DNA from 2 places in the Enterovirga sp. GCM10030262 genome. Region 1 is predicted to be linked to the other one. Evidence: predicted binding sites of a transcription regulator. Region 1 holds the regulator's gene; the other holds the start of a gene.
What was found. The regulator PhoB, encoded in region 1, activates phosphate uptake and scavenging genes when phosphate is short. The targets are predictions, from matches to a motif close to TGTCATNNANCTGTCAT.
Positions count from the first base shown of each region.

Region 2: the regulator PhoB is predicted to act here: its motif matches at 2,966-2,982, upstream of ACFQRC_RS13785 (OprO/OprP family phosphate-selective porin).

Region 1 covers NZ_JBHTDC010000002.1:172,924-184,193, forward strand. The annotation lists gene ACFQRC_RS09965 (ATP-binding protein) at 1-266, shown strand, start outside; gene ACFQRC_RS09970 (substrate-binding domain-containing protein) at 287-1,333, shown strand; gene pstC (phosphate ABC transporter permease subunit PstC) at 1,458-2,855, shown strand; gene pstA (phosphate ABC transporter permease PstA) at 2,848-4,107, shown strand; gene pstB (phosphate ABC transporter ATP-binding protein PstB) at 4,109-4,918, shown strand; gene phoU (phosphate signaling complex protein PhoU) at 4,932-5,639, shown strand; gene phoB (phosphate regulon transcriptional regulator PhoB) at 5,632-6,330, shown strand; gene ACFQRC_RS10000 (DUF1328 domain-containing protein) at 6,490-6,669, shown strand; gene ACFQRC_RS10005 (hypothetical protein) at 6,787-7,140, shown strand; gene ACFQRC_RS10010 (hypothetical protein) at 7,274-8,356, shown strand; gene ACFQRC_RS10015 (DUF2794 domain-containing protein) at 8,457-8,801, opposite strand; gene epsC (serine O-acetyltransferase EpsC) at 8,801-9,547, opposite strand; gene ACFQRC_RS10025 (carboxymuconolactone decarboxylase family protein) at 9,634-10,152, opposite strand; gene ACFQRC_RS10030 (peroxiredoxin) at 10,292-10,837, opposite strand; gene ACFQRC_RS10035 (hydrogen peroxide-inducible genes activator) at 10,945-11,270, shown strand, end outside.
Region 2 covers NZ_JBHTDC010000002.1:933,940-945,209, forward strand. The annotation lists gene ACFQRC_RS13780 (DUF4139 domain-containing protein) at 66-1,448, opposite strand; gene ACFQRC_RS13785 (OprO/OprP family phosphate-selective porin) at 1,559-2,887, opposite strand; gene ACFQRC_RS13790 (DUF4167 domain-containing protein) at 3,076-3,666, opposite strand; gene prmC (peptide chain release factor N(5)-glutamine methyltransferase) at 3,913-4,743, opposite strand; gene prfA (peptide chain release factor 1) at 4,747-5,814, opposite strand; gene hisS (histidine--tRNA ligase) at 5,811-7,136, opposite strand; gene ppa (inorganic diphosphatase) at 7,346-7,882, shown strand; gene ACFQRC_RS13815 (M61 family metallopeptidase) at 8,033-9,940, shown strand; gene ACFQRC_RS13820 (amidase) at 9,960-11,270, shown strand, end outside.

The sequences.
Region 1 (11,270 bases):
GCATCGCGCCCGAGCACCTTCCCAGGCTTACCGAGCGCTTCTACCGCGTCGATCCGGGCCGGAGCCGGTCGATGGGCGGCACCGGGCTCGGTCTCGCCATCGTCAAGCACATTGTCGGCCGGCACCGGGGACGGCTCGATATCGCGAGCGCGCCGGGCGAAGGCAGCCGCTTCAGCGTCTACCTGCCGTCACTGTCATCAAAGAGTCACGCAACCGTCACAGAAGTCACGCGTATCAGTCCTAGTGAACTGCCCGACGCCGATTAAGGCGGTCAATGGAGGCACAATTGAAAAAGTCGATATTCCTCGCCGCCGTGGCGGCTCTGGCGCTCGCCGGCTGCGGCCAGAGCGGCGCGGGCGGTGAAGCCGGCGCGCGCTCGCAGATCCGCGTCGTCGGCTCGTCCACCGTCTATCCCTTCACCACCGCGGTCGTCGAGCGCTTCGCACAGGCCAATCCGACCTTCGGCGCTCCGATCGTCGAATCGACCGGCACGGGCGCGGGCATGAAATTGTTCTGCGCCGGCGTCGGCGCCCAGCACCCCGACGTCAGCAACGCCTCGCGCCGGATGAAGGCGTCCGAGCTCGCCGACTGCAAGGCGAACGGCGTCAACCAGGTGATCGAGATCCCGGTCGGGATCGACGGCCTCGCCTTCATCCAGGCCAATGGCGCCGAGCCGATCCCGCTGACATTGGAGGATGTCTACGAAGCGATCGCGGCGACGCCTTATGGCGAGCCCAACGCCGCGAAGACCTGGCAAGACGTGAATCCGGAACTGCCGGCCATCGCCATCAAGGTCTATGGCCCGCCGCCGACCTCGGGCACGCGCGACGCGCTCGCCGAAATGATCCTCGAGAAAGGCTGCACCACCAATGCGGAGATGAAGGCGCTTAAGGAGAGCGACGAGGACCGCTACAAGGAAGTCTGCACCAAGGTTCGCGAGGACGGCGTCTATGTCGAGACCGGCGAGAACGACAATCTCCTCGTCCAGAAGGTCGCCGCCAATCCCGGCTCGGTGGGCATCATGGGCTACAGCTTCCTCGAGGAGAATGCGGACAAGGTGCGCGGCCTCACCTTGGGCGGCGTCGCGCCGACCTACGAGACCATCTCCTCGTTCGATTATGCCGGCGCCCGTCCGCTCTACATCTATGTGAAGGGCGAGCATGTCGCGGCCATTCCGGGCCTCAAGGAGTTCCTCGCCGAATATGTCTCGGCCTGGGGCGACGACGGCTATCTGGTCGAGCGCGGGCTGATCGCCTCGCCGGCTGATGTCCAGGCCTCCGCGGCCGCCGCGGCGACTTCGCTGACCCCGGTCGCGGCCGGCGAGCTGAAGTGAAGTGAGGCTGCGCGCCGCATCCATGCTGTGCCCCGGCGAAAACCGGGGTCCAGACGGACTCAACAACTGTTCCCCGGCTTTCGCCGGGGAACAGCGGCGCGTGCGCGGTTAAGGGAACTCGATCTTGTCGCTGTTCGCGATCGTCTTTTTGATCCTGGGACTGGGCCTGGTGGCCTGGCTCAGCGCCCGCGCCAAGGCGGCGGCGTTCGCGGCGCCGGGCCGGGCGGCGGGCGGCGCGCGCGCGCATTCGCTGCCCGCTTATCACGGCTGGTATGTCGCTTTGTGGGCGCTCGTTCCGGCGCTGATCTTCCTGACGGTGTGGAGCTCGGTTTCCGGCGGCCTCGTCACCCAGGCCGTGCTCGACAGCCCCGCCGCCGCCTCGCTCCCGCAACTGCCGATGCAGCGCGCCTCGATCCTGAGCGAGGCCCAAGCCCTCGCCGGCGGCAATCTCCAGGTCGCCTTCAACCCCGAAGCGAAGGCGCTCGCCCCTCTCTATGCCGAGGCTTCGAACCATTATGCGCTGATCGGCGGCGCGGCGGCGATGCTGCTTGCCTTCGCCGGCGGCGCCTTCGCTTATTCCCGCGTCTCGCCCCAGTTCCGCGCCCGCACCCGGGTCGAGCGGCTGGTCATGGGCCTGCTGCTCATCGCCTCGCTGATCGCGATCCTGACGACGCTCGGCATCGTCCTGTCGCTCTTGTTCGAGAGCCTGCGCTTCTTCAGCATGGTCTCGCCGATCGAGTTCCTGTTCGGCTCGAGCTGGAGCCCGCAGACCGCCATCCGCGCCGATCAGGCCGGATCGTCGGGCGCGTTCGGCGCGATTCCCTTATTCTGGGGAACGATCTTCATCGGCGCCATCATCGCCATGATCGTCGCCATCCCGCTCGGACTGATGAGCGCCATCTATCTGACGCAATATGCCAATCCCAAGGTGCGCGCCTGGATGAAGCCGACGCTCGAGATGCTCGCCGGCGTCCCGACCGTCGTCTACGGCTATTTCGCCGCCCTCACCATCGCTCCCGCGATCCGCGATTTCGCGGTGACGGTCGGCATTCCCGGCGCGTCTTCCGAATCGGCGCTCGCCGCCGGTCTCGTCATGGGCATCATGATCATCCCCTTCGTCTCGTCGATGGCCGACGATTCGATCAACGCGGTGCCGGACGCGATGCGCGACGGCAGCTTGGCGATGGGCGCCACCAAATCGGAGACGATCAAGAAGGTGCTCGTCCCGGCCGCGCTCCCCGGCGTGGTCGGCGGCGTCCTCCTCGCGGTGTCCAGGGCGATCGGAGAGACCATGATCGTGGTGATGGCCGCCGGCCTCGCCGCCAATCTGACGGCCAACCCCTTCGCCAGCGTCACGACCGTCACGACCCAGATCGTGCAGCTGCTGACCGGCGATCAGGAGTTCGACAGCGCCAAGACGCTCGCCGCCTTCGCATTGGGTCTGGTGCTGTTCGTCGTCACCCTTTTGCTCAACATCGTCGCGTTGCGCGTGGTGAAGAAATATCGCGAAGCCTATGACTGACATCGCCCGCGCGCCCACCGACTGGAACAGTCAAGCCATGCAGCGGCGCATCCGGAAGCGCTATGCGGCCGAGCGGCGCTTCCGCCTGATCGGGCTCGGCGCGATCCTGCTGTCGGCCGCCTTCCTTGCTTTCCTGCTCGTGACGATGGTCGCGAACGGCGCGCGCGGCTTCACCCAGACCGAGGTGAGGCTCGACATCGATTTTCCCGCCAGCGACCTGTTCATCGATCCCGCGACGCTTCAAGGCTTCGGCGCCGACGCCGCGCTGGCCGGCGCCGACCTGGACGGGACGATGCGCGCGGCGGCCCGCCAGCGTTATGACGGGATGGCCGACGGCATGCTTTCGGATGCGGCCTGGCTGAGAGTACGCGAGAGGATCAAGGAGGACCCGTCGATCCTCGGCGGCACCGCCACCTTCTGGCTCCCCGCTTCCGACGAGCTCGACGTCGCCGCCAAGGGCGACGGGGCGCCCGAGGCCGAGGCGGTCCACGCCCGTCTCGAAGCCGCCGACGCCGTCCGGACCGGCTTCAACATGCGCTTCCTCACCGGCGCCGACGCCACCGACCCGACCGTGGTCGGCATCTGGGGCGCGTTCAAAGGCTCGTTGCTGACGATGCTGGTGACGCTTGCTTTGGCCTTTCCGGTCGGCGTGCTCTCGGCCGTCTATCTCGAGGAATATGCGCCCAGGAACCGCTGGACCGACATGATCGAGGTATCGATCAACAATTTGGCGGCGGTGCCCTCGATCATCTTCGGGCTGCTGGGGCTCGCCGTATTCCTCAATTTCATGCACCTGCCGCGCTCGGCGCCCTTGGTCGGCGGTCTCGTGCTGGCGCTGATGACCATGCCCGTCATCGTCATCGCCGGCCGCAACGCGATCAAGTCCGTACCGCCCTCGATCCGCGACGCCGCCCTCGGCATAGGCGCGAGCCGAATTCAGGTGGTGTTCCACCATGTGCTGCCGCTGGCGCTGCCCGGCATCCTCACCGGCACGATCATCGGCATGGCCCGCGCGCTGGGCGAGACGGCGCCCTTGCTGATGATCGGCATGCGCGCCTTCATCGCCTCGCCGCCGGGCGGCATCACCGATCCCGCGACGGTGCTGCCGGTGCAGATCTACCTCTGGTCGGACGAGGTCAGCCGCGGCTTCGTCGAGAAGACGAGCGCCGCGATCATCGTCCTCCTCGTCTTCCTGCTCGCCATGAACGGCCTCGCTATCTATCTCCGCAACAAATTCGAACGGCGCTGGTGAAATGATGAACGACACGAAGATCCAGGCCTCCGCCCCCGTCATAGCCGCCGAACCGGCGCCCAAGATGACGGCCCGCGACGTGAGCGTCTTCTATGGCGACAAGCAGGCGATCGATTCCGTCTCGATCGACATCGGCCAGGAGAATGTCACCGCCTTCATCGGCCCCTCGGGCTGCGGCAAATCGACCTTCCTGCGCACCTTGAACCGGATGAACGACACCATCCCCAGCGCCCGCGTCGAAGGCTGCATCGAGCTCGATGGCGAGGATATCTACGCCTCATCGATGGACGTGGTGCAGCTCCGCGCTCGCGTAGGCATGGTGTTCCAGAAGCCCAATCCCTTCCCCAAATCGATCTACGAGAATGTCGCCTACGGTCCGCGCATCCACGGCCTCGCCGCCGGCAAGGCCGAGATGGACCGGGTGGTCGAGAAGTCGCTGAAGCGGGCGGGCCTATGGGAAGAGGTCAAGGATCGCCTGCAGGACAGCGGCACCGCGCTCTCCGGAGGCCAGCAGCAGCGCCTCTGCATCGCCCGCGCCATCGCCGTCGATCCCGAAGTGATCCTGATGGACGAGCCGTGTTCGGCGCTCGATCCGATCGCCACCGCCAGGATCGAGGAGCTGATCCACGATCTTCGCGGCCGCTACGCGATCGTCATCGTCACGCACAATATGCAGCAGGCCGCACGCGTCTCGCAGCGCACCGCTTTCTTCCACCTCGGCAACCTCGTCGAATATGGCGAGACATCGGAGATTTTCACCAATCCGCGCCAGACGCGCACCAAGGATTACATCACCGGCCGCTATGGCTGAGAAGGATCAACGCATGGGAACCAGCGCACATACGGTCAAAGCCTTCGACCAGGATCTGGACCAGCTCCGCGCCTCGATCGCGCAGATGGGCGGACTTGCCGAAGCCGCCATCGCCGACTCGATGCGCGCGCTGATGCAGCGCGATATCGAGACGGCCAATCGCGTGATCGCCGACGACAGGAAGATCGACGCGCTGGAGGCCGAGGTCGAGCGCAACGCGGTCCAACTCATCGCGCTCCGGGCTCCGATGGCGGACGATCTGCGCGAGGTCGTCGCCGCCTTGAAGATCGCCGGCGTCGTGGAGCGGATCGGCGATTATGCCAAGAACATCGCCAAGCGCGTCCACCTGATCGAGCATTCGCGGGATCTGGGGCCGATGGCGCTGCTGCCCGAAATGGCGCGCATCGTCGGCGAGATGGTCCACAACGTCCTCGACGCCTTCGCTGCCCGTGACTTCGCCAAGGCGGAGGCGGTGTGCGAGCGCGACCAGGCCGTGGACAATTTCTACAACAGCATCTTCCGCACCCTCCTCACCTTCATGATGGAGAATTCGCAGAACATCACAGCCGCTACCCACCTTTTGTTCGTCGCCAAGAATCTGGAGCGGATGGGGGATCACGCGACCAATGTCGCCGAGATGGTCTATTTCGCCGCCACCGGCCAGCACATGGCCGAACGCACCAAGGGCGGGGACATGGCAAGCGACCAGGCCGATGGCTAAGGGCCGCATCCTCCTCGTCGAGGACGACAGCGCGCTCGCCGAGCTGCTGGTCTTCAACCTGCGGCGCGAGGAATTCGAGGTTCGGCACACCGCCGACGGCGAGGAAGCTCTCCTCCTCGCGCAGGAGAATCCGCCCGACCTCGTCCTGCTCGACTGGATGATCGAGGGCGTCTCCGGCATCGAGGTCTGCCGGCGCCTGCGCCGCCGCGCCGAGACCGCCAACGTGCCGATCATCATGCTCACCGCGCGCGGCGAGGAGGCCGACCGCATCCGCGGCCTGGAGACCGGCGCCGACGATTATATCACCAAGCCATTCTCACCGCGCGAGCTGGTCGCCCGCGTCGGCGCGGTCCTCCGCCGCGTCCGGCCCGCGCTCGCTGGAGAGCAATTGCGCTACGCCGATCTCGAGATGGACATCGTCTCCCACAAGGTGCGGCGCGACGGCGTCACGATCGCGCTCGGGCCGACGGAATTCCGCCTGCTCCGCCACTTCCTGGAGCATCCCGGCCGCGTCTTCTCGCGCGAGCGGCTGCTCGACAATGTCTGGGGCCATGACAGCGACATCGAGCCGCGCACCGTCGATGTCCACATCCGCCGTCTCCGCAAGGCGATCAACGAAGGTGGCCGCGCCGACATCATCCGCACCGTCCGCTCGGCCGGCTACGCGCTCGACAGCGACGGCCGGAGCTAGAGCGCTTTTGAGCTGGCTGGAACAGCCAGCGGCTCGGAAAACGCGGGTCGTAGGACCTGGAGCGATTCGACCTTGGTCGGACTCGCTCTAGCCAGGCGCCTGTCGGGAACTCGCCACGCGATCGGCCCGTTCAACTCCCGTAATGACAAGGAGTCGAACATGCTCAAGCTGGCAGCCATCTTCGCCGTAATCGCGCTTGTCGCAGCGATATTCGGATTCGGCGGGATCGCCGGAGTCTCCGCCGACATCGCCATCTTCCTGTTCATCGCGGCGCTCGTCATCTTCGCGATATTCCTCGTGCTCGGCATCATGGGCGCGAAAAAGATCGCGGGCAAATAGCCGTCGTGGCGCCCGATCGTATCGGCCGTGGATATAATCCGCGGGAAAGTCGTTCAGGGTCCGTAATGGGGCATCGACCAGCAGCGGAGCGGGGCTGCCGGGCATGAGGAGTTTGCCATGAAGACCATCTTGTTCGCCGCCGCTTTGTCGTTCAGCGGCATCGCGCTGGCCCAGGCCGCCGACACCACCGGCGAGGCGACCGAGCCGACCACCTCGCAGACCGTGGCCCCGGGCAACGCCGCGCCGGAGCGCGACGCGCGCGGCATCCCGGTCGTGTCCGATCCGGCGATGGCACCGGCCGGAGCCAACGAGCCGGTCAGCGTCACCCCCGGCGCCACCGTCGTGCCGAACCCGAACCAGAGCGCGGCCTTCGCCTCGCAGCCCGCCGCCGAAGATTATCCGGCCTGCTCGCGCACGGTCACCGATAATTGCGTGCAGGCCTATGAGCGCGGCGTCGGCAATCCCGATTGATCGCATCCGACCGAGGCGGGCGGGGCGCCCCGGCGCCCCGCCCCGCACACCGCTCCGGTCCTTTTTGGCAAAATGGTGTATTGCGTATATAATACACTCGTGCTAGGTCGCCCGCCGAGGGAGGATCCGGACCATGTATAGTGAAAGCGATCTCGAGGCGGCGGTGGCCGCAGGCGCCCTGTCGCCGCAGGCGGCCGACGCGTTGCGAAGCCATGTCGCGGCTCAGCGCACGACGCCGGCCGTCGACGAGGAGCATTTCCGGCTGTTGACCGGCTTCAACGACATCTTCGTCGCCATCGCGGCGGCGATCCTGCTCGTGGCGGTAAGCTGGATCGGCAACGATCTGCCACCCCATATCGACTATAATGGCCCCTCCCCCTTCGCCGGCCTGTTCGTCGCCGGCACCGCCTGGGGCCTGGCCGAATTTTTCACCCGCAAGCGGCGCATGGCCCTGCCCAGCATCGTCCTGCTCCTGGCTTTCGTCGGCGGCACCTTCGCCGCCTCGGGCGTCGCGCTGGCGCTCGCCATCGGCGAAAGGACGCTCGACAATAATGGCCCGGTAGCAGCCCTGGTCGCGGCCACGGCGGCGGCGACCGCCACGGCCGCCGCCTGGGCGCACTGGCGGCGGTTCCGCGTGCCAATCACCATCGCCGCCGGCGCGGCGGCGGCCGTCGGGGTCGTTCTCGGCCTGATCGCCTTCGCCGTCGGCGACACGACAAGCCTGCGCGACATATTGCTCGGCTTCGCGCTCCTGCTCGGAATCGGGGTGTTCCTGTTCGCGATGTGGTGGGATGCGTCCGACCCCAATCGCCAGACCCGCCGGTCCGACGTCGCCTTCTGGCTGCACCTGCTCGCGGCGCCGCTCATCGTCCATCCGATCTTTTCCTTGCTCGGCCTGACCGACGGGTCGGCGACGGCGGGCGAAGCGGTGGTCGTGCTCGGGGTCTATGTCGCGTTCGGCCTCACCGCTCTGGCGATCGACCGCCGCGCCCTGCTCGTCTCGGCCCTCGCCTACGTCCTGTGGGCGTTGACCGACCTGTTCGAGCGGTTCGGCGCGGTCGAACTGAGCTTCGCCTTCACCGCCTTCATCATCGGCTCGGCCCTGCTCCTGCTCTCCGCTTTCTGGCACAATGCCCGGCGAGCGGTGGTGCGGCCGCTGCCCCAGGGCCTGCGCGCCAAGCTGCCGGGGGTGGACCGGACAATCGTCTCGGCCTGACCCCCCACTCGTCATTGCGAGCGAAGCGAAGCAATCCAGACGGCGTAAGGCTGGATTGCTTCGCCAGGCTCGCAATGACGGCTGTTTCGACGCCGGCGACTTATCCCGCGACCAGCTTCACGAGGCGGCGCTCGATCGGCGCGAGGACGGGACCCAGTTCGTGGCCCCGCTTGAGCACCATGCCATGCTCGCCGATCAGCGCCCATTGCCCCTGCCGGCCGCGCAAGGCGGGGCGCTTCTCAATCTTGATCTCGGGATTCTCGGCGGTGCGGCGGAAAGCCCAGAAGGCCGCATGGTCGCGGCCGAATTCGATCGCATAATCCTTCCACAGGCCCGCCGCGACCATGCGGCCATAGAGTTCGACGATGCGGGAAAGTTCGATCCGGTCGAACCCGGTCTGGGAGGCCTCACCCTCCCGCGCGGGAAAAGGGTGGACGGTCCCCATCAGGCCCGATCGCGCTCCCGCCGGTCATTTTCGGTGGCGCCGCGCGCCCGCCCCCGCCGTTCGGGGGCCTTGCTCCCGGCGCCGTCGCGCTCGGCGGTCAGTTCGGCGACTTTCTTGTTCAACAGCTCGACCTCACGCCGCAATATGTCCAGCTTTTGCGCCCCGGCGTCAAATGTTTCGTTGCACGGCGTGCCGTAGGGCAGGAATTCGCAGGAAGGATGCTGGGCGGCGTCGACGAGGGTCGAGCGGGCCGGAATGCCGACCATGGTCGCGCCTTCGGGCACGTCCCGCGTGACCACGGCATTGGCGCCGATCCGCGCGCTCGCGCCGACATGGATCGGCCCCAGCACCTGCGCGCCCGAGCCGATGATGACGCCGTCGCCGATCGTCGGGTGGCGCTTGCCGGGCTCGCCGCCGGACGGGTTGGTCCCGCCCAGGGTGACGTTCTGGTAGATGGTGACGTCGTCGCCGATCTCGCTGCTCTCGCCGATCACGGTGAAGCCGTGGTCGATGAAGAAATGACGGCCGATCACCGCGCCGGGATGGATGTCGATCGCGGTCAGGAAGCGCGACAGATGGTTGACGAAGCGGGCCATGAAATAAAGCTCGCCCCGGAACAGCCAGTGCGCGATCCGGTGCAGCCCCAGCGCCAGCACGCCGGGATAGAGCAATATCTCCCAGCGCGAGCGCGGCGCCGGATCGCGCGCCTTCACCGAATCCAGATATCCGATCAGCCCCGCAAACATAGGCACTACCCACTCTTTTGACGTCGCCAGAAGAGATAGGACGGCTCCGGGGCAATTTCCAGCGGCGATCCGGCTCCGGCCGAGCCTCAGAGCGTCGCGTGGACCGTCGCGACCGCCTTCATGACCGCGCCGATGCGGGCGCCGGCCTGGATCGCCTCGGCGTTGACGCCGTGGCTCTTGAGCACCTTTTCGTGGCTGTCGATGCACATGCCGCAGCCGTTCATCGCGCTGACCGCCAGGCTGAACAGTTCGAAATCGGCCTTGTCGATACCCGGGTGGCCGAGCGCGTTCATCCTGAGCTTGGCCGGCATCGTGCCATATTCCGGGTTCGAGGCGAGGTGGACGAAGCGGTAATAGACGTTGTTCATCGCCATCACGGCGGCAGCGGCGCGGGCGGCGTTGGCGGCCTCGTCCGACAGCTTGCCTTCGACCTCGGCCTCGGCGGCGTCGACGATCGGCTTGTAGCCAGTGCCGTGGGCGCAGGCGAGCAGGAGGCCGTATTTGCGCTGGTCGCCCAGAATCTGGTCGCCGAGCAGTGAACCGATGTTGAGGCGGAGGTCCTTGGCGTAATCCGGCAGGGAATCGGCGAAATCCTTGAGCGACATGGTGGCTATCCTTCGATTGTCCGTCGTGAAAGAAAAGGGGCGCGGAACAGGGAGGCGTTCCGCGCCCCGGGAGGCGCCTGGCGAAGCTGGGGGGGAAGCTTCGGGTCTTGAGGCGCCTCCGAAATGGCGCTGGCCCCGCTTAGGCGGCGAGCGGCTTCAGAACGTCTTCGCCCTCGTTCCAGTTGCACGGGCAAAGCTCGTCGGTCTGGAGGGCGTCGAGCACGCGCAGCGTCTCCTGCGGGTTGCGGCCGACATTGAGGCCGTTGACCGTGACGTGCTGGATGACATTGTCCGGATCGACGATGAAGGTGGCACGATAGGCGACGCCCTCGTCCGGATGGACGATGCCGAGCGCGTCGGCCAGCTTTTTCGAATTGTCGGCGATCCACGGGAAATCGGCATTGGCCAGCTGCTCGTCCGACTTGCGCCAGGCGAAGTGGACATGGGCGGTGTCGGTCGAGGCGCCGATCAGCACCGCGTCGCGATCCTCGAAATCGCCCTTGAGGTCGCCATAGCCGACGATCTCGGTCGGGCAGACGAAGGTGAAGTCCTTCGGCCAGTAGAACAGGATTTTCCACTTGCCGTTGGTGTCAGCGAGATTGATCGACTCGTCGGCCGGCAGCGCGGACGTGCCCTGCTGCACGGGGAGCGTGAGTTCGGGAAGCTTGTCACCAACGGTGAGCATGTACGTCTCCTGATTTTTGGGAATGAGTGAATCGGTAGGCGCGCTATATGCGTGCTGGCATCCATTGATCCAATTGATTAGATCGCTCCTACTAATCGAGAGAAGCGATGAACACCTACCTGCCCACGCTGAAGCAGCTGCAATATCTGGTCGCCTTGAAGGAGCATGGCCATTTCGGCCGCGCGGCCGAAGCGAGCTTCGTCACCCAATCCACTTTGTCGGCGGGGCTCCGCGAGCTGGAATCGCTGATCGGGGTCACCCTCGTCGAGCGCACCCGGCGCGTGGTGCGCTTCACGCCGCTGGGCCTGAGGATCGCCGAGAAGGCGCGGCGCATCCTGCGCGAGGCCGAGGAGCTGGCCGATCTGGCGCGGGCGGCAGGCAAGCCGCTGTCGGGCGAGCTCAGGATGAGCGTGATCCCGACCATCGCGCCGTT
Region 2 (11,270 bases), 760 kb from region 1:
GTTCACCAATGAGGGCCCTTCGACAGGCTCAGGGCGAACGGAGACTTGAGCATCGGCGGTGCCCTTCAGAACCGCGTGTCGAAGGTGGCCGTGACCGTCGCCTCGCCATTGGCGGGAACGGCGACGCGCCACAGCGCCTCGTCGGCCGACCGCCGGTCGCTCTCCTGGCTCTCCTCCACGATTCGCGTGTCGCCCCACAGGCCGTCCTGGATGAGATCGACCGTCACCGGCTGCGGCCGTGCGTTGGTCAAGGTGTAGCGCATCGTCGTGCGCCAGCGCTCGTCGTTCACGCGCTCGCGCCGCTCGACCACCGGCTGGACCTTGACGTCGAACGCCTCGCCGGTGCGGATGGCGATGTCGGAGCCCATCGGCGTGTGGCCGATGGAATTCTCGCCGACGAACTGGGCGTTGCCGCGCGCGTCCTTCATATAGACGCGGACGGTTCCCGCCGGCAGCGCGTCGCCCAGACCGGCGTTGCGGGAGCTTGAGAATTGGAGAACGGTGTCGGCGCTCTCCGCCTGGTCGCGGGTCTGGAGCCAGCCGTTGCGATAGACGTAAGCGCGGCGCGCGGCCGCCCCGGTCACGTCGAGGAAGCTCACCTGCTTGGTCTGCTGGTTGGCGATCGTCGTCCGCTCGGGCAGCGGATAGAGATAGAAATCGCCGAGGCTCTCGCGCTCGGCCGTCTCGGTGCCGGGCCGGTTGCCGGGCGGAGGCGGAGGCGGAGGCGGCCGATAGCCGCGCCGGCCGCCATAATTCTGCTCCTGCTGCACCTGGCCCGCGATCAGCAAGGTATCGGCATCGGCAAAGGTGGTGCCGGTGCTGTTGGTCAACGTCACCCAGCCCTGCACGTCGATGGTGCCGGCGGCTTCGTCGAACAAGGTGACGTAATCCGCCTTCCACCCCATGCCGGGCGTCAAATAGCTGAGGGTCACCGGCCGCGTGCCGGCGCGCGGGCTCTCCAGCGTCACCGAAAGGGTCGGGCGGGCGCGGAGATTCTCGGGCACCTTGTCGAAAATGACGCGGACGGGAAGGCCGTCGTCGCGCAGCACTTCGATCCGCTCGCCGATCTGGAGCACGACGCCGCCATTCACCGCGAGCACCCGCGCCCGCTCGCGCTCCTCGGCGCCGGTGGCGGGGTTGGTGCGCACCAGGGTGATCGTCTCGCCGACCGCTTTTTCCATCAGGCTCGATGGCGATAGCAGGTCGAAATCGAAATTCTGCTCGACGATCGCGACATCGGGGGCGTTGAGCGTCACCGTCTCGGGGCTGATCTGGCCGGAGACGTTGGGAAATTCCTGCCGTGATCGGCCCGACGGGATCGCCATCTGGCGCGTGTCCTGCACCAGCGCGAGATTGTCGTTATAGATGGTGACGGCGACGTTGCCCTGCGCGCTCTGCGCCCAAGCAGGCGCGGCCAACAGGCTGGAAACCAAAAGCAAAGCGCGCATCAACAAGCTCCCCCCGCTGGATGGGAGGAGCTTGTTACATGGTGACTTGCGGTGTCAATGCAGCTTGGTTGGTATGGCCGGATCGGCTTCCTTGTTCCCCGGAACGCACCCTAGAAATCCACCTGCGCCCGCGCGCCGATGACGTCGATGCTGTAGTTGCGATCGCCGGCCAGCGCGGGGATGGCGGCGTCGTCATAGCTCATCCGCCCGTAGTTCAGCAGGAAGCGGACATGATCCTGCGGGATCCAGACGAGCGAGGCCTGATAGCCCTGCTGCCTGCCGCCCAGGATGCCGGCATCGTTGAGGTCGAGATGGTCGTAGCGCAGATTGACCTGGAAGGCGCCGAAGCCGCCGTCGCCGACCGGGTTCAGAACCTTGGTGCGGTCGAATTTGCCGCTCTTGTAGCCGCGCGTCTCGCCGGTGAGGAAATAGCCGACCTCGGCATAGCCGCCGAAGAAGGTGGGGCTGCTCGCGGCGGGATCGGCGAGGTCGGCGTCTAGCCAGTGCACCTCGCCCGCGGCGTGGAACGGGCCATGGATGGCGGCCGCCTCGAGGCCGTAGCTCGTCTCTTCGGTGACGCCGAGCTCGGGCGTCGCCAGGAAGCGTGTGTCGGTCGAATGGATGAGAGGCCGCTGGCGGTAGCGGACGGTGTCGCCCCGTTCCGCCAGGTCGCGATTGTCGCGATAATGGGCGGAGCCTCCGAAGTGGAGCTGCGTCTTGCCCATCTTGGGGGCGAGGACGATCCGGCCGTCGGCGCCGAGCGAGTTGTTCTCGTCGTCGAGGTCGTGGATATTGTCGGTGAAGATTCCGGCATTGGCGATGAAGGGCCCGTTCTCATAGCCCGCCGAGAGGCCGACGCGGCGTTCGAAATTGAAGGCGTCGGTAAAGGCCGCGCGCTCTATGAATGAGGTGGAGAGCGAGCTGGTCAGCTCCTCCAGCGACTGAAAGCCGTTATGCTGGCCGATGGTGAGGCCGAAGCCGCCCCCCGCATCATAGCCGATGGTTGCGTCGGTGATCTCGGCGTCGCCCTCGGCGAAGTCCAGCTCGAACTTGTAGTCGAACCCACCGGGAATCGTGCCCGTGACACCTAGGCGGGCGCGTCGCAGTTCGTTGGAGAAACCGAGGCCGCGATCGGCGACCCCATCGGGACTGCCGACATGGCCGACATCATATTGCAGCCGTCCGCGAGGCTTGAACGACCAGCCGTCTTCGCCTTTGAACTCCGGCGCGCCCTTCCAGGTCACCTGGGTGGCCGAAGCCTCGGCGGGCGCGGGCGCGGCGGCCTTGAGGGCCGCCACTTCCGCTTCGAGGCTGTCGATCTTGGCGCGCATCGCGGCCAGCTCGGCCGCGACATCGGCCGTGTCCTGCGCGAAAGCCGGCGTCGCGGCGGTGAGCGCGGTGGCGGACAGCAGAGCCGCCAGGAGGATTTTGTTGCCCATCGGGATTCCCAATCATCATTCCGGCGCCCAATGCGCCGACCGTTCGAGGCGGAACTAGGACATATCGGTGACAGGCAAAGGACAGTCACGTGACATTATTGTGACTGCAACTCGTGACGCAGCCGCGCAAACGAAAAGGGCGGCGACTCCATGGAATCGCCGCCCTCGCCGGTGATGGTTGAAAGACCTCAGGCGGCCGGAGCGATTTCCTCGTCGTCGCGTGAACGGCGGACCCGGCGGCGCGGCGCCTTGGGCGCGTCGCCGCTGTCGACGGAGGCGATGGCCGGCGGCAGGATGTCGGCGGAAATCCGCTCGTCCCCGTCTGACGAGCCTTCGTCCTCGCGATCGCGGCGCACGCGCGGGCGCTTGGGGCGGGGTTCGTCGCCGTTGCGCTTCTCGCGGGCCGCGCGCGGCTCGCGTTCGGGGCGCTCCTCGCGCTCCTCCCGGTCGTCGCTCTCGCCGGCGTTCATCCCCTCGTCCCGATCGTCGTCCTCGTCGGACTGGTAATCGTCACGGGGACGCCGCTGCTCCTCGAAGCGCGGGCGGTTCTCATTGAGGACGCGGAAATAATGGTCCGCGAACTGAAGGTAGGTTTCGGTCTGGACACGATCGCCGGCGAGCTGCGCGTCGCGCGCCATCGCCTTGTACTTCTCATGAAGCTGGCTCGCATTTCCGCGCGAGCGATTGTCCTGGCGATTGCCTGAATTGGGTGCATTGTTCGGCGAGCGGGGCCCGCCGCCGCGACCGCGTCTGCGGCCGCCCTGACGATTGTTGATCAAAGCTAGTCCTCGTCAAAGGTGGTTATAGCCACTCCATCGGCCGGGCCCTTCCCGGCCGTCTGTTTGCGCGACTCCCGTGGCGGGCGGCCGCGCGCGGCTCCCGCCTCCTCACGCCAGGACCGTCCAGAGACGCCAGAGCAATCGGGGGTCGGCGACGGGAAGCCTCACGCATCCAAAGCTGTGATTGGCCCCGTCCCTGCCGCCTATGTAACTATCCGCGCATGAAAAACCAAGCGGAAAGATGTTTCAGCGAGATGACGGGCGCAGGATGAGGCAACGGACATGTCCGGCAAGGTCGTCCCGGAACGCCGCTTCGAGGCCCCCCGCATCGAAAAGCGCGGCGACGGACTTGCTCTGCCCGGCGCCGACTTCAACGCAAGCCACGCCGCCTTGCGACAACAAAGCCGGGACCTGCAATGCCAGGCGGCGATAGGCGTCGAGCCCGTCCGGCCCGGCGAACAGCGCCTCCGCGGGCTCCCAATCCGCCACGTCCCGGGGCAGCAATGCGCCCTGCTCGATATAAGGCGGATTGCACAGGACGAGATCGAAACGCTCCTCCAGCCCCTCCGCCCAATCGCCGGCGCGGAACCGGGCGCGGCCGGAGAGGCCGAGACGATCGGCGTTGGCGCCGGCAAGCGCCAGCGCGCGCTCCGATCGATCGACCCCAAGCCCGAGCGCGAGCGGCCATTGATCAAGCGCGGCCAGCAGCAAGGTGCCGGGCCCGGTGCCGAGGTCCAAGATGGTGCGTGGGCCGGCCTCCCCGAAATGGTCGACCGCCGCCTCGATCAACGTCTCGCTGTCGGGCCGCGGGATGAGGACGCCGGGCGCCACTTCCAGCTCGATCGTCCAGAAGGCGCGGCGGCCGGTGATATAGGCGACCGGCTCTCCCGCCTCGCGGCGGCGCAGGAGGGATTCGAAAGCGGTGGGCGCTTCATCGCCGAGACCGGAGAGCAGCAAGCCCTCGCGCTCGATCCCCAGTGCGTGAGCCATCAGCAGTTCGGCATCCAGGCGGGCCGTTTCGCTGTTCGCGGCGAGCCGCTCGGTCGCCGCGAGCAAGGCGGCGCGGGCGCTCGTCACGCCTCAATCATCCAGAGCCGCAAGCCTCTCGGCCTCGTCCTCGGCGATGAGCGCGCCGATCAGTTCGCCCATCTGGCCCTGCAGGATTTCGGGGAGACGGTGGAGGGTGAGGTTGATGCGGTGGTCGGTCACCCGTCCCTGCGGGAAATTGTAGGTGCGGATGCGTTCGGAGCGGTCGCCCGAGCCGACCATCGACTTGCGCGCACCGGCGCGCTCGTCGGCCAGACGCGAGCGTTCGGCTTCATAAAGACGGGTGCGGAGCACCCTCAGCGCCTTGGCCTTGTTCTTGTGCTGCGATTTCTCGTCCTGCTGGATGACGACGAGGCCCGTCGGCAAATGGGTGATGCGGACCGCGCTGTCGGTGGTGTTGACCGACTGGCCGCCGGGCCCGGACGAGCGATAGACGTCGATGCGGAGGTCCGCGTCGTTGATCTGGACGTCGACATCCTCGGCCTCGGGCAGCACGGCGACGGTGGCGGCGGAGGTGTGGATACGGCCGCCGCTCTCGGTCGCCGGCACGCGCTGGACGCGGTGGACGCCGCTCTCGAACTTCAATTTGGCGAACACGCCCTGGCCGGTGACCGAGGCGACCACCTCCTTGTAGCCGCCGACATCGGACGGGCTGGCCGAGATCAGTTCGACCCGCCAGCCCTGCTCCTCGGCATAGCGCTGGTACATGCGGAAGAGGTCGCCGGCGAAGAGCGCCGCCTCGTCGCCGCCGGTGCCGGCGCGGATTTCGAGCATCGCCGGGCGGTCGTCGGCCGCATCGCGCGGCAGCAATTTCAGCGCCAGCGCCCGCTCCGCTTCGGGGAGCTTGCGGCGGATATCCTCCGCTTCGTCGGCGGCCAGCTCGCGCAGCTCCGGATCCTCGGCCATGCCGTTCAGCACGTCGAGCTCCGACCGCAACCGCCGCACCTCCCGCGCCGCCGCCGCGACCGGCTCGATCTCGGCATAATCCTTGGACAGCCGCACGAACGCGTCCGGCGCCAGATTGGGCGCCGACATGGCATTCTGAATCTCGTCCTTGCGCGCCTCGATCTGCGCGATCCGTTCGGCGGAAATGGAAGTCATTTTGGCGGCAGGCCGACTTTACGAGTACCATCCTCGGCGACGTGCGTGATTACACCTTCCATGAAATCGTTCGCAGCAAGTCGTTCGAAGAGTTCCATTGCAAGGAAGTCCAAGGGGGCCGACGACTGCGCGCCTGTTTCCATATCCCGAATTGTGGCCTCTCCCGCGGCGATCTCGTCATCGCCCAAAAGGACCACCCACCTCGCGCCCGCCGCGCTAGCCTTAGCCAACCGTTTCTTTAGGTTGCCGCGGAAAGCCATATCGCAGGACACACCCTCGCCACGCATCTCGGCGAGCAATCCAACTGCCTTCGCCTCTGCTGCCGGACCGAGAGGCACGAGGGCCGTGTATATCCTCTCCACCTTCGGCGAATCGATAAGCATCGCCAGCCGCTCGATGCCGGCGGCCCAGCCGACCGCAGGGGTATGCGGCCCACCAAGCGCTTCGATCAGGCCGTCATAGCGGCCGCCGGCGAGGACCGTCCCCTGCGCGCCGAGGCGGTCGGTGACGAACTCGAAGGCGGTGTGGCGGTAATAATCGAGGCCGCGCACCAGCCGGGCGTTGCGGGTCCAGGCGACGCCGGCGGCGTCGAGGCCGGAGGTGACCTTGGCGAAGAAATCCGCTGCTTCCACGGTCAGGAAATCGTCGATGGCGGGCGCCGTGTCGGCAACCGGACGGTCCTTCGGATCCTTGCTGTCGAGGATACGGAGAGGATTCTTGTCGAGCCGGGCCAGGCTGTCCTCGGACAATTCGCCACGATGTTTCTCGAAATGCTCAACCAAAGCCGTCCGCCAGGCATCGCGCGTTTCCGCGTCGCCGAGCGTGTTGAGCTGAAGCGTGACGCCCTCGGCGATCCCCAGTTCCTCCAGAAGCTGATCGGCGAAGGCGAGCAGTTCCACATCCGCCAGCGGCGAATCGGTGCCGATGATCTCGGCGTCCAACTGGTGGAACTGGCGGAAGCGGCCCTTCTGTGGGCGCTCGTAGCGGAAGACGGGGCCGTGGGTCGCGACCTTCAACGGCGCGAGCTGCTGCCAGCCTTCGGAGAGATAGGCGCGGCAGATGCCGGCGGTGAATTCGGGGCGGAGCGTCAGCGAATCGCCGCCGCGATCCGGAAAAGTGTACATCTCCTTCGAGACGATGTCGGTGGTCTCGCCGATCGAGCGGGCGAACACCTGCGTGTCCTCGAACACCGGCATCTCGATGCGCTGGAAGCCGTAGAGCCGCCGCACCTTGTCGAACGCCTCGACCACGCGGCCGAAGCGGTCGGCCTGCTCGCCCCAGATATCCTGGGTGCCCCTCACTCTCTGCGGTCCCTTGCTCATGCGCGGCCCTTAGCATTTTTGGCTCGCGTGGGAAGCGGGGCGGCGCTAGGGGCGGCTCCGAACCACAGCCCGCTCATCCTGAGGAGCCGCTGAGCGAAGGCGAAGCGGCGTCTCGAAGGACGTGCACCGGTCCTTCGAGACGGGCCTTCGCCAGGCTCAGTCCCTCCTCAGGATGAGCGGGTTAGTTTCCGATCAGCGAATGGAAGCCCATGAACATAGACCTCATCCCCGTCGGCGTCGATCCGCCCAACTCAGTCAACGTCATCATCGAGGTGCCGGTCGGCGGCGAGCCGGTCAAATATGAGTTCGACAAGGTTTCGGGCGCGATCTTCGTCGACCGCATCCTCCACACGCCGATGCGCTACCCGGCTAATTACGGCTTCATCCCGCATACCCTTTCGGAGGACGGCGATCCGCTCGACTGCATGGTCGTGGCGCGATCGCCCTTCATTCCGGGGTCGGTGGTCCGCGCGCGCCCGATCGCGGTGTTGATGCTCGAGGACGAATCGGGCGGGGACGAGAAGATCCTGGCGGTCCCGGTCGACACCACCTTCCCTTATTACGAGAAGGTCGACGAGGCCGACGACCTGCCGCCCATCGTCAAGCAGCAGATCGAGCATTTCTTCACCCACTATAAGGATCTGGAACCCGAGAAATGGGTGCGGGTCGGCACCTGGGGCGGCCGCGAGGACGCGCGGCGGATCATTCTGGAAAGCATCGATCGGGCGAAGGCGAACGGGAAATAGGCCGCCTCCCGTCATTCCAGCGGACACTGGATTCTCACTTCTGAAGGAAAACCAGATTCCAGCTTTCGCTGGAATGACGGGGTTCTGCGGGTGGACGTGGGCCGGTCGATCCTTCATCCAAGGGGCACAGCCTCTTCGATGGAGTTTCCGTTGCACCCCAGCCTGCTCGTCCCTCTCGCCCTCCTTCTCGCCACTTCGGCCATCGCCCAACCGACCCCGCCCCAGCCGCTGCCCATCGACGCGCGCATTCCGGCGGCGCGGGACATAGCCTATCCGGGCACGATCGAAATCGAGGTCGATGCGTCCGACACGGCGCGCGCCATTTTCCGGGTCAAGCAGACGATTCCCGTGGCCGGGGCCGGGCCGCTCGTCCTCCTCTATCCCGAATGGCTGCCCGGCAACCACGCGCCGCGCGGGCCGATCGCCTCCATCGCTGGGCTAAAGATCAGCGCGAACCGCCGGCCCATCGCCTGGCGCCGCGACCCGGCCGACGTCTATGCCTTCCACGTCAATGTGCCCGAGGGCGTCGAGGCCATTGAGGTCGAATTCCAGCACCTCTCGCCGACCGAGCCCAATCAGGGCCGCATCGTCATGACGCCCGACATGATGAACGTGCAGTGGGAGAAGATGACGCTCTATCCGGCCGGCTATTATGTACGGAACATCGAGGTCGCGCCGACCATCATCCTGCCCGCCGGGTGGCAGGACGCGACCTCGCTCGACGTGGCGGGCAAGAACGGCAGCCGCATCGCATACGCGCCCGTCTCCTACGAAACGCTGGTCGATTCGCCGATGTTCGCCGGGCGCTATTTCAAGGAAATCCCGCTCGGCGAGGACGTCGATCTCAACATCGTCGCCGACCGGCCGGCCGACCTCGCCGCCACCCCGGCCCAGATCGCCGCGCACAAGAAGCTGGTCGAGCAGGCGCTGAAGCTGTTCGGCTCGCAGCATTATGACGAATATGAGTTCCTGCTCGGCCTCACCGACACGATGGGCGGCATCGGGCTGGAGCATCTGCGCTCGTCGGAGAATACCCATCCGCGCACCTATTTCACCGAATGGAACAAGGGCTCGGCCGGCCGCGACCTCCTCGCCCACGAGATGACGCACAGCTGGAACGGCAAATATCGCCGCCCCGCCGACCTCTTCACCCCCGATTACCGGATGCCGATGCGCGACAGCCTGCTCTGGGTCTATGAGGGCCAGACCCAATATTGGGGCAACATCCTGTCGGCGCGCTCGGGCATGATGCCGGTCGAGGACGTGAAGGCGGAACTTGCCCGCACCGCGGCTTATTACGACATATTGCCGGGTCGGTCGTGGCGGCCGCTGATCGACACGACCAACGATCCGATCGTCGGCGCGCGGCGCCCCAAACCCTGGTCGAGCTGGCAGCGCTCGGAAGATTATTACAGCGAGGGCATGCTGATCTGGCTCGATGTCGACAGCATGATCCGCCAGCAGACCGGGGGCGAGCGTTCGCTCGACGATTTCGCCCGCGCCTTCTTCGGCATCAACCCCGGCCACGAAGGCATCGCCACCTACACGTTGGAGGATGTCGTCCGGACGCTCAACGAGGTCGCGCCCTACGATTGGGCGACCTACCTCAACCGCCGCGTCGAGCAGACCGGCGAAGCGCCGCTCGAATGGATCGAGCGCGGCGGCTACCGCCTCGTTTATAGCGAGACCCCGACCGACTATTTTAAGTCGCGCGAGAAGGATCGGGGGATACTCGATCTTACCTATACGATCGGAGTCACGATCGGAAAGGAGGGCGAGATAGAAGGCGTCGCCTGGGATTCGCCTCTCTTCGACCAGGGCGTGACGACCGGCAGCAAGATCGTCGCGATCGACGGCCGCGCTTATTCGAACGACGATTTCAGGCGCGCGATCAGTGCGGCCAAGGGCGGCAAACAGCCGATCTCGCTGCTGGTTAGGAAAGGCGACCTCTACCGCATCGTCGCGCTCGATTATCATGACGGCCTTCGCTACCCGCGGCTGGAGAGGGTCGGGAGCGGCCCCTCGACGCTGGACGCCCTGCTCGCGCCGCTGCCATAAGAAGGGGAAGGGGGACCCTATGCCGCCATCGTTCCCCGGCGAAAGCCGAGGTCCAGATCGGAGCCGGAAGCTGGACCCCGGCTTTCGCCGGGGAACTGCCAGGCTTTCAAGCTTCATTGTCGCCGCCGCGCTGGCCCTGGCGGGTTGCGCCAGCGCGCCGCCCGTCGCGATCGACCAGCGCCCCAGCCTCGGCGCGGCTTCCGCGGAGACCCGGACGCTCGCCGCCCTCGCCCGCATCGAACGGCTCAACCCGGCGCTCAACGCCGTCATCGCCGTCGATCCGACCGCGCTCGATCAGGCCGCGGCGCTCGACCTCCAGAGAAAGGCGCGCGGGCCGCTGTTCGGGATGCCCTTCCTCTTGAAGGACAATATCGAGGCGAAGGGGCCGCTCCCCACCACCGCGGGCAGCCTGGCGCTCAAGGACAATGTCACGGGCCGCGACGCGCCGCTGGTCGCCAATCTGCGCGCGGCGGGCGCGGTCATCGTCGGCAAGGCGAACCTGTCGGAATGGGCGAACATGCGCTCGTCAAACTCGATCTCCGGCTGGAGCGCGATCGGCGGCCAGACCCGTAACCCGCACGCGCTCGACCGCAACCCCTGCGGCTCGAGTTCGGGCAGCGGCGCGGCGGTGGCGGCGGGGATGGTGCCGGCGGCGATCGGCACCGAGACCGACGGCTCCATCACCTGCCCGGCGGCAGTGAACGGCATCGTCGGTTTCAAGCCCACGGTCGGCCTGGTCAGCCGCACCCATATCGTGCCCATCAGCCACAGCCAGGACACGGCCGGCCCGATGACCCGCAATGTCCGCGACGCCGCTTTGGTGCTGACGGCGATGGCCGGCACCGACTCCGCCGATCCCGCCACCGCCGAAGCGGACGCGCGCCGGACCGACTATGTCGCCGCCCTCTCCGCCGACGCCCTCAGGGGCCGGCGCATCGGCGTGATGCGCTTCGCCGACGGCTTCGGCACCGACGCGCCGTTCGAGGAGGCGCTGGCGACCTTGCGGCGGGCGGGCGCGGTGCTGGTCGACATCGCCAATTTCGAAGGACGCGGCGCCATCGGCGAGGCCGAATATCAAGTGCTGCTGACCGAGTTCAAGGCCGACCTCAACGCCTATCTGGCGACGCTGCCGCCGAACGTCGAGACGCGCTCGCTGGCCGACCTCATCGCCTTCAACAAGGCCCATGCGGCGCGCGAACTGGCGCTGTTCGGGCAGGAGATTTTTATCGAGGCGGAGGCAACCAGGGGTCTCGACGGCCCGGCCTACGTCAAGGCGAGGGCGGATTCGCTCCGCATGGCCGGCGCCGAGGGCATTGACCGGCTGCTGAAC